DNA from 4 places in the Williamsia sp. Y721 genome. Region 2 is predicted to be linked to each of the others. Evidence: predicted binding sites of a transcription regulator. Region 2 holds the regulator's gene; each other region holds the start of a gene.
What was found. The regulator LexA, encoded in region 2, represses DNA repair genes until DNA is damaged. The targets are predictions, from matches to a motif close to CGAACANNTGTTCG.

Region 1 (2,204 bases), on a different contig from region 2:
GCTGGGCAAACGCGGCTACAACGAAGACGACGTCGACAGCTTCCTCGACGAGGTGGAGGAAACACTCCGCCAACTACACAACCGCCTTGCCCGCTACGAAGACCCCACCCGCTGAGAGCACCGATCAGGCCACCACCGCGATCGCGTCCGCGGTGGAGAACAACCGCGAGCGCGTGATCGCAACCTAGACTCGGACAGATGACGGGTCACGGCAACGCTGCGGAGAAGGAACTCGGACCGCGGATTCCAGACAAGCCGAATGGGCGTGCGGCACAGCGCCTCGAGACACGTCGACGCATCTTCGATGCCGCGGTGGCCGAATTCAAACGAACTGGCGTGGCCGACGCCGATGTCGGTGCCATCGTGGCTGCAGCAGGTGTCGCACGCGGCACGTTCTACTTCCATTTCCCCAGCAAAGAGCACGTCCTCATCGAGATCGAGAACGCCGAGGTCGCCAGAGCCGCAAGAGATCTTGAGCGATTCATCGCCAAGTCACCCGGTTTGGCCGACGTGCTCTCCGAGACTGTCCGCCTGACAAAATCAGCAAAGCGCAGGCTCGGAAGGAATCTGTTCCGGGATGTCCTGGCCCTGTATTTCTCCCCCACCCGACCACAGCTCGATCTCACCCCCGCCAAAGGTCTATCCGTCATCGAACTCGTCGTCACCCAGATCGAACAGGCCCGCGATCGCGGTGAGATCTACGCCGACGTCGACCCCGCGCACAGTGCGCTCTTCTTCTTCCTCGGTCTCTATGCCTACCTGACCGTGAGCCACGAAGGACCACAAGATCCGCATGCTCTCGATCAATACGTGGCCGGCGTGATGCGAGGCTTGGAACCCCGCTGACCGGTTGCAGGATTGCACGACGTGCGCAACACGTTCCTCCACAGGGAGTTTAGTTCGGACAGAGCCCCAAACCATTACTCGAACAAACATTCGACATGATGTGTTTTCCGGAGTATTCTGGTTGAAAGAATTCAATCAGATGTGCTGGGGGGCATGATGTCTGACGATCCATCTGATGAAGTTGGGGTTGGTTCTTCTTCGGTTCCGGTGTTGGTGCGTAAGTACCTCGAGTTGGAGTTGCTCGTTGCCGATATCGCGGACTGCGCTGATTCCGATATGTCTGGGGCGGAAGTCAATGAGCTTGTGCGGGTGCATGAACGGATAGTTCGCAAGCTCGAGTTCACCGGGTTGCGTCACCTGTTGCGGGTTTCAGATCGATCATCGTTTACCGAAGCCGGGTACTCGTCACTGTTCGGGTTCACCCGCAGCGAGTTGCGGCTGACCAAAGGCCAAACCTTCTCCCGGATCCGCGGGTTGGAAGCAGTCGGCCGATTCCACACGATGCAGGGTGAAGAACTGGCGCCGAAATGCCCTGCCGCCGAACAAGCCTGGGCTCACGGGCTGATCGGGACAGCACATATGGATGTGATGCTGGACGTGCGCAAACACATACCCTCCGCGGCTGATCCGGCGGTGTATGACGTGGTCGATCACTGGATGACCGAAGAAGCCGTCGGCCAAGACCCCACCCAGTTGGCGGCATCGGGTCGTGCGGTGTTGGCGCGGGTTGATCCCGATGGCCGGCTGACCGATGATTCGGATCGCGCGCGTAAACGTTCGCTGGGGATCGGCGATCAGAGTGTGGATCTGATGGCGAAAATCTCCGGCACCCTCGATCCGGAAACCCTGGCCTTGTTGCGGACGGTGATGGATGTGTGGGCGGCGCCGGGGATGAACAACCCGGCCGACCCGAACTCACCGGCCGGGGCCTCCGATGATCCGAAACAGGATGCTGAACTGGTCAAGGCTGCCGCTGAGCGTGATACCCGCTCGAAGGGCCAACAATGCCACGACGCGCTCAAGGCGATCCTGACAACGATTCTGGAATGCAACCTGCTCGGCAAGTCGCATCGAGGGTTGCCGGCGCAGTTGATCATCACGATGACCAAAGAGCAGCTCGACGACTGCGCGGGTATCGCCAGAACGGCGTCGGGAGTGGATATTCCAGTCAAAGAGGCCCTGCACCTGGCAGCCCGGTCCGACAAATATTTGGCCGTGTTCGCCGACCACTCCGCGGAGGTGTTGTATCTGGCCCGGACCAAACGGACCGCGCAGAAAGGCCAGCGGCTCGCGTTGTTCGTCCGGGATCGGGGTTGTTCGCATCCAGGCTGCACCAATCCAGCGACCTGGGTCGAGGC
Region 2 (2,204 bases):
CCTGCCCCGCGAACGCCTGTCGATCGCAGTGGTCGCCGCGGCGGCGATGGAGCAGGTGCTGGAGACCACCGTTCAGTACGCCAAGGACCGCAAGGCCTTCGGTCGCTCGATCGGAAACTTCCAGAACACCCGGTTCCTGCTGGCCGAACTGGCCACCTCGACCACGACGACGCGCGTCTTCGTCGATCACTGCATCGGTCTGCTGAACGAGAAGAAGCTGACCGTCCCGGACGCCGCAATGGCCAAGTATTACGCCACCGAGAACCAGGTGCACCTGGTCGACCGGTGTCTGCAGCTGCACGGCGGATACGGCTACATGCGTGAATACTCGGTCGCCAAGGCGTTCCTCGACTCTCGCGTGCAGACCATCTACGGCGGCACGACCGAGATCATGAAGGAAGTGATCGGACGCAGTCTCGGGGTCTGATCACTTCGTGATCCCCTGAACTCGAAAGGCGGGGTGTACCGGGATATCCCGGTACACCCCGCCTTTGATCGCTCTGAGAGTGATCTGCCTACGACTCGGAGCTCAGAGTCGGCGCATCACTGTGACGACCTTGCCCAGGATGACGGCATCGTTGCCCGGGATGGGATCGAACACCGGGTTGTGCGGCATCAGCCACACGGCGTCCTTGGTGCGCTTGAATGTCTTGATCGTGGCGTCGCCGTCGATCATCGCCGCAACGATGTCGCCGTTGTCGGCAACATTCTGCTGGCGTACGACCACCCAGTCACCGTCGCAGATCGCGGCGTCGATCATCGATTCACCGACGACCCTGAGCAGGAACAGTGAACCTTCACCGACCAGCTCTTTGGGGAGCGGGAAGACGTCTTCGACGGCTTCTTCGGCGAGGATCGGACCGCCGGCCGCGATCCGGCCGAGGACCGGGACGAACGTCGGTGTCGGCAGGGATTCGTCCGGTGTCTGAACCTGCCCGGCCGCTGTGGCCGGGTTCAGGTCGGTGTCCTGGATGTTCACCGCTCGAGGCCGGTTGTTCTCGCGCTGCAGGAAACCCTTGCGTTCGAGCGTGCGGAGCTGGTGGGCGACCGACGACGTCGAGGTCAGACCGACGGCGTCACCGATCTCCCGGATGCTCGGCGGGTAGCCGCGCTCGCGAACCGAGGTACGGATGACCTCGAGAACTGCTTTCTGACGGGGGGTCAGTGAGCCCTCGGCGAGTGGTTCGGTGGCGACAACAGTGGTCGCGGCCCCGTCCGCCGGTGTCGGGGGCTGGGTTGTATCGGCCATCAGGTCCTCCAGTTCATGCGGTATCGGGCGGGGTCCATGTCGACAAAGATAGTGCAAATGGTCACAAGTCTCAAACATTTGTTCGATCAGGCGTGGCGCTTTGTCGGAGGCCCGTGGTACAAATCGAACACTCTTTCAATCGAACGAGTGATCGAATAGAGATCGAAACCGATGATCGAGGACTGAACCCCATGACTGCAGCCACCACCATCATCCGGCCGGCCACAGCTCGGCCTGTTCACCACTCCGAGAGCGGTACCGCCCCGCGCACCACGCGCCCGGTACGGCCCGCGGACACATCACGCCCGGCCGGTCGCCGTCTGCCTGCGCAGCGCCGGGTCGCCGTCTCGTGTGCCGATTCGCGTAATTCCGAGCGGCGGATACCGACCGCTCGCGAGATGGTCTTCGCCCGCAGACGCGCCTGGGCGGCTGCGTCGGTCACCGGCGTCGGTCTGATGCTCGTGGTGGCGTTCATGACCTTCTTCGGCGGCGTCATGCAACAGTCCGCCGATCCGGCCCGCGTCGGAACCGAGGTCGTCCGGGTCCAATCGGGGGAGTCGTTGGGCGCCATCGCCTCCCGCATCGCACCCGAGATGCCGACCGAAGCCGTGGTTGCGAAGATCATGGAACTCAACGCCATGAACAACTCGGCACTGTCGGTGGGTCAGGCATTGGTCACCCCCGTCTACGCGAGGTAGACCGTGGAGGGGCCGCGATCGCGGACGGTATCCTCGGAGTCACAGTGTCTGGTCACTCCGCCCAGGCCGTCGACCGTCGAGGAATCGTGCATGCATTGCCCGTTTTGCAAGAACGAGGACACCCGCGTAATCGATTCGCGGGTGGCGGACGAGGGTCAGGCCATCCGTCGCCGCCGCGCCTGTTCGCAGTGTGCACGCCGTTTCACCACCGTGGAGACCGCGGTGCTCTCGGTGGTCAAGCGAACGGGCGTCACTGA
Region 3 (2,204 bases), on a different contig from region 2:
GAAGGAACTTGCTGCCGCCATGGAGAAGTCGGGTGCAGACCCGACCGGCGACGTGATGTTGCAGGAAGAGGTCGGACCCGACGATGTGGCAGAGGTGGTCGCAGCCTGGACCGGTATTCCGGCCGGACGCATGCTCGAGGGTGAAACCGCGAAACTGCTTCGGATGGAAGACGAACTGGGCTCCCGGGTCATCGGCCAGAAACTGGCCGTCGAGGCTGTGTCCGACGCGGTTCGTCGCGCTCGGGCCGGTGTCGCCGACCCGAACCGGCCACTGGGATCGTTCCTGTTCCTCGGGCCGACCGGTGTCGGTAAAACCGAGTTGGCCAAGGCTCTTGCCGAGTTCTTGTTCGACGACGAACATGCCATGGTTCGCATAGACATGAGCGAGTACGGCGAAAAGCACAGCGTGGCACGGCTCGTCGGTGCGCCTCCGGGCTATGTCGGCTACGAGGCCGGTGGTCAGCTGACCGAGGCCGTTCGGCGTCGCCCCTACACGGTGGTGCTGTTCGACGAGGTCGAGAAGGCTCATCCGGACGTGTTCGACATCCTGCTGCAGGTGCTCGACGAAGGCCGGTTGACCGACGGTCAAGGCCGCACGGTCGACTTCCGCAACACCATCTTGATCCTGACGTCCAACCTGGGAGCAGGCGGCGACAAGGACCAGGTGATGGCTGCGGTCCGGTCGGCATTCAAGCCTGAGTTCATCAACCGACTCGACGACGTCGTGGTGTTCGACGCGCTGACGGCTGAACAGTTGGTGTCGATCGTCGACATCCAGCTCGGACAGCTGGGCAAGCGTCTGGCACAACGCCGACTCCAACTGGAGGTCTCCGAGGACGCCAAGAAGTGGCTTGCCACACGCGGATTCGATCCGCTCTACGGTGCTCGTCCACTGCGCCGGTTGGTGCAGCAGGCCATCGGCGATCAGCTTGCCAGGGCTTTGCTGGCCGGCAAGATCACCGACGGCGACGTGGTCCCGGTGACCACCAGCGACGACGGCGAGACATTGGTCGTCGGCTGACCCGGCTGAGTAATTGAACAAGAACCCCTGCGCCACATCGGTGCAGGGGTTCTTGCTTTTACGAGCACGAGGAATGGCACCGCGAGAATCATATCGAACATACGTTTGAACAGCGGGCGATTTTGGGTTACACTGGTGCTCAAGCGCTTCCGAAATACGTGGATTCCGATTCCAAGAAATCACTACGTCTGTTCGTATTCGTTTCACAGGGGCTGGGGGGTCCGGGGTGTCAGATCAGTTCGCTATCGACATGCCCACGAATGCTGCGTTGCTCGAGCTTGATGCTGCTGTTGAGCGCATCGCCACAATGGATTTGACGCCGTTGTCTGATGAGGACTGTGTGCGGGTGCTCCAGCGCATCGAAACCTCGACGCGACGGCTGCAGGCCGCTGGTTTGCCGGTATTGCGCGAAGTGACTGTGCGACGCGCATTTTCGAAAGCAGGTTTCGGCTCACCGGTAGCGATGCTCAAACAACTGTTGCGGCTGCGGCCCGGGGCGGCCCGTAAACGGTTGGAGGCAATGGACGCTCTGACAGCATCGGTGACACCCAGTGGCGAGGTCATCGAGCCGCGGTATCCGGAGACGGCGGCGGCGTTACGGGACGGTGCGATCGATCTCGATCATGCTGCGATCGTCATGGACGTGATGGCCAAGATCCCCGCGAAGGTCGATGCGGAAAAGCGGGAGAATACCGAGGCCGCGATGGCGCAGTTGTGCCAGCGGTACACCCCGACAGAAGTGGAGCGGATCGGTGAGCGGATTGTCGAGTATCTCGATCCCGACGGCACGTTGACCGACGACGCGGACCGCGCCCGCCATCGCGGTCTGAGTCTGGGTAAGCAGTCCACAAACTTGATGTCGAAGATCACGGGCCATCTGGACCCGGTGACGCGCGCATTGCTCGACGTGATGTTGACGGTCTGGGCCGCGAAAGGGATGAACAATCCTGGTGACCCGCTGTCCCCGTCGGGTGCGGTAGATGACCCGGCACTGGACAAAGACATCCTGCAGGCCGCTGCTGACAACGACATTCGTAGTCAGGCGCAGCGCAATCACGATGCGCTGAAGGCCGCGTTGTTGTATTTGATCGAGTCCGGGCAACTGGGCAAATCGCACCGTGGTCTGCCGGTGCAGGTGATCATCTCGATGACCAAAGATCAGCTCGACGAATCGGTGCGACCC
Region 4 (2,204 bases), on a different contig from region 2:
TTGCTGACCGCATCCACAGCGGTGACACCAAGGGCATAACAGACCGCCGAGTTCGCGGCGCTACCTCGTCCCTGACACAGGATGTCGTTGGCACGACAGAACGAGACGATGTCGTGTACCACCAGGAAGTAGCCAGGGAAGCCCAGTGAATCGATCACGTTCAGCTCGTGTTCGATCTGCTGGTACGCCTTGGGATGCTCCTGCGGGGTGCCATATCGCTCCAATGCCCCACGTGCGGTGAGCTCACGCAACCACGAACTCTCCGTATACCCTTGCGGCACATCGAAAGGCGGTAGCTGCGGCGCGATCAGATGCAGCCCGAATGCCAGGTCTTTGGCCAGCATGACGGCGTTGTCGAGGGACTCCGGATGTGCGGCGAGCAACCGGGCCATCTCATCCCCGCTGCGCAGATGCGCGCCACCGAGTGGACCGAGCCACCCGTCCATCTCGTCGAGGCTGCGCCGTGCCCGCACCGCAGCCATCGCCATCGCCAGACGCCGACGCTCCGGTGCCGCGAAGTGCGCGCCCGTGGTCGCGACAGTCTGCACCCGATTCCGATGGGCGATCTGCGCGAGGGCGGCATTGCGCTCGTCGTCTTCGGGAACACCGTGGACGGTCAGTTCCATCACCACGTTGTCGCGGCCGAACCTGCCAACCAGATCACGCAGTGCCTTCTCGGCAGCCGACGGACCACCCGTCTCCAGTGCGCGTCGTACATCACCCTTGCGGCAACCGGTCAGGATCAGCCAATGTCCTTGCGCCGCCTGCGCCAGCGTGTCGATGTCGAAGCGCAGCAACCCCTTCTCCCCGGCCGCCATGTGGCCGTCGGCCAGTTGACGCGACAGACGGCGGTAACCCTCCTGCCCCCGGGCCAGGACGAGCAGGTGCGAACCGCTCGGGTCGGCGATCCCGGTCCGAGACGAGTCGTGTTCCAACGACAACTCGGATCCGAAGATGGTGGGCAGTTCCCATTCCCTGGCGGCCTCGGCAAACCGCACCACCCCGTAGAAGCCGTTGTGATCGGTGATCGCCAGCGCCTCGAGTCCCAGCCGGTAGGCCTCCTGCGCCATCTCTTCCGGACTACTGGCACCGTCGAGAAAACTGTACGAGGTATGGGCATGCAATTCGGCGTACGGAGTGGCAGAAGCACCCCTGCTGAGCGCTCCGGCCTCATAGGGCTCGCGCTTGCGGGACCAGGCCGGACTATCACTGCCATCACCGGCAAATGTCTCACCGGACCGGCCGCCGTCGGACGGTCGACCGGACAGTACGCGCTCCATCTCCGACCAGGTCGGAGGGCCATTGTGCCAGCCCATAACCCATGGTATCGAACATAGTTTCGATCAACAAGTCGCCCTCACACCTCGACCAGGGCCGATGGCAGTGAACTACTTCGGTGCCGTGAATCCGACTCTGGCATTGTTGCCTCACATGACGGAACGCATCACAGCTCGCCGGGTCGAGCCCGACCGGGGCGGTCGGATACTGACCGCGACATCGGCGCTCGACACCCCGTTCCTCGCGGTCGACGAGCAGGTACTCGATGCGAACATCGCCCGCATGTCGGCCTTTGCGGCTGCGGCCGGCCTCCGGTTGCGTCCCCACGCGAAGACGCACAAATCACTCATCCTGGGACAACGCCAATTGGACGGCGGCGCAACAGGCCTGACGGTTGCCACCATCGCAGAAGCGGAATCCTTTGCTGCCGGGGGTTTCTCGGACCTCTTCATCGCCTATCCACTGTGGCTGCCCGAGAACAAGGCCGTACGACTGCGTGCGGTGATGGAGCGGGCGCGGGTGCTGCTCGCGGTCGATTCGGTTGCCGGCGCACAGCAACTCGCAGCGCACCTCCCCGGGGCTTCGGTACTGGTCGAGGTCGATTCGGGACATCACCGTACCGGTGTCGCCCCTGAGGTCGTCGGCGATGTGGGAGCAGGCGCGGTCGAAGCGGGATTGCAGGTGCTCGGGAGCTTCACCTTTCCCGGACACAGCTACCGACCCGGTGGCCCGTCCGATGCCGCCGGGGAGGAATCGCGCGCCCTGGCAGTGGCCGCCGAATCACTGCGCAGCCGCCAGATCGACCCGGTGATCCGCAGCGGCGGTTCCACGCCTTCGGTATCTGATGCCGATCCCACGGTCCTCACCGAGATCCGGCCGGGTGTCTACGTGTTCAACGACGCGCAGCAGGTCGAACTCGGGATCGC

Region 1: AC56PL_RS24845 (HNH endonuclease signature motif containing protein) is a predicted target of LexA. The motif match lies at 926-939, and genes of this name have one in related genera.
Region 3: AC56PL_RS00235 (DUF222 domain-containing protein) is a predicted target of LexA. The motif match lies at 1,116-1,129, and genes of this name have one in related genera.
Region 4: AC56PL_RS22525 (error-prone DNA polymerase) is a predicted target of LexA. The motif match lies at 1,329-1,342, and genes of this name have one in related genera.

The regions. Positions count from the first base shown of each region.
Region 1 is NZ_JCASNH010000005.1:288,863-291,066, forward strand. Features, by position in the region: gene AC56PL_RS24835 (DivIVA domain-containing protein) at 1-115, shown strand, start outside; gene AC56PL_RS24840 (TetR family transcriptional regulator) at 199-846, shown strand; gene AC56PL_RS24845 (HNH endonuclease signature motif containing protein) at 1,000-2,204, shown strand, end outside.
Region 2 is NZ_JCASNH010000003.1:681,549-683,752, reverse strand. Features, by position in the region: gene AC56PL_RS17895 (acyl-CoA dehydrogenase family protein) at 1-427, shown strand, start outside; gene lexA (transcriptional repressor LexA) at 530-1,249, opposite strand; gene AC56PL_RS17885 (LysM peptidoglycan-binding domain-containing protein) at 1,441-1,947, shown strand; gene nrdR (transcriptional regulator NrdR) at 2,038-2,204, shown strand, end outside.
Region 3 is NZ_JCASNH010000001.1:54,014-56,217, forward strand. Features, by position in the region: gene clpB (ATP-dependent chaperone ClpB) at 1-1,021, shown strand, start outside; gene AC56PL_RS00235 (DUF222 domain-containing protein) at 1,272-2,204, shown strand, end outside.
Region 4 is NZ_JCASNH010000004.1:648,234-650,437, reverse strand. Features, by position in the region: gene AC56PL_RS22525 (error-prone DNA polymerase) at 1-1,316, opposite strand, end outside; gene AC56PL_RS22520 (alanine racemase) at 1,432-2,204, shown strand, end outside.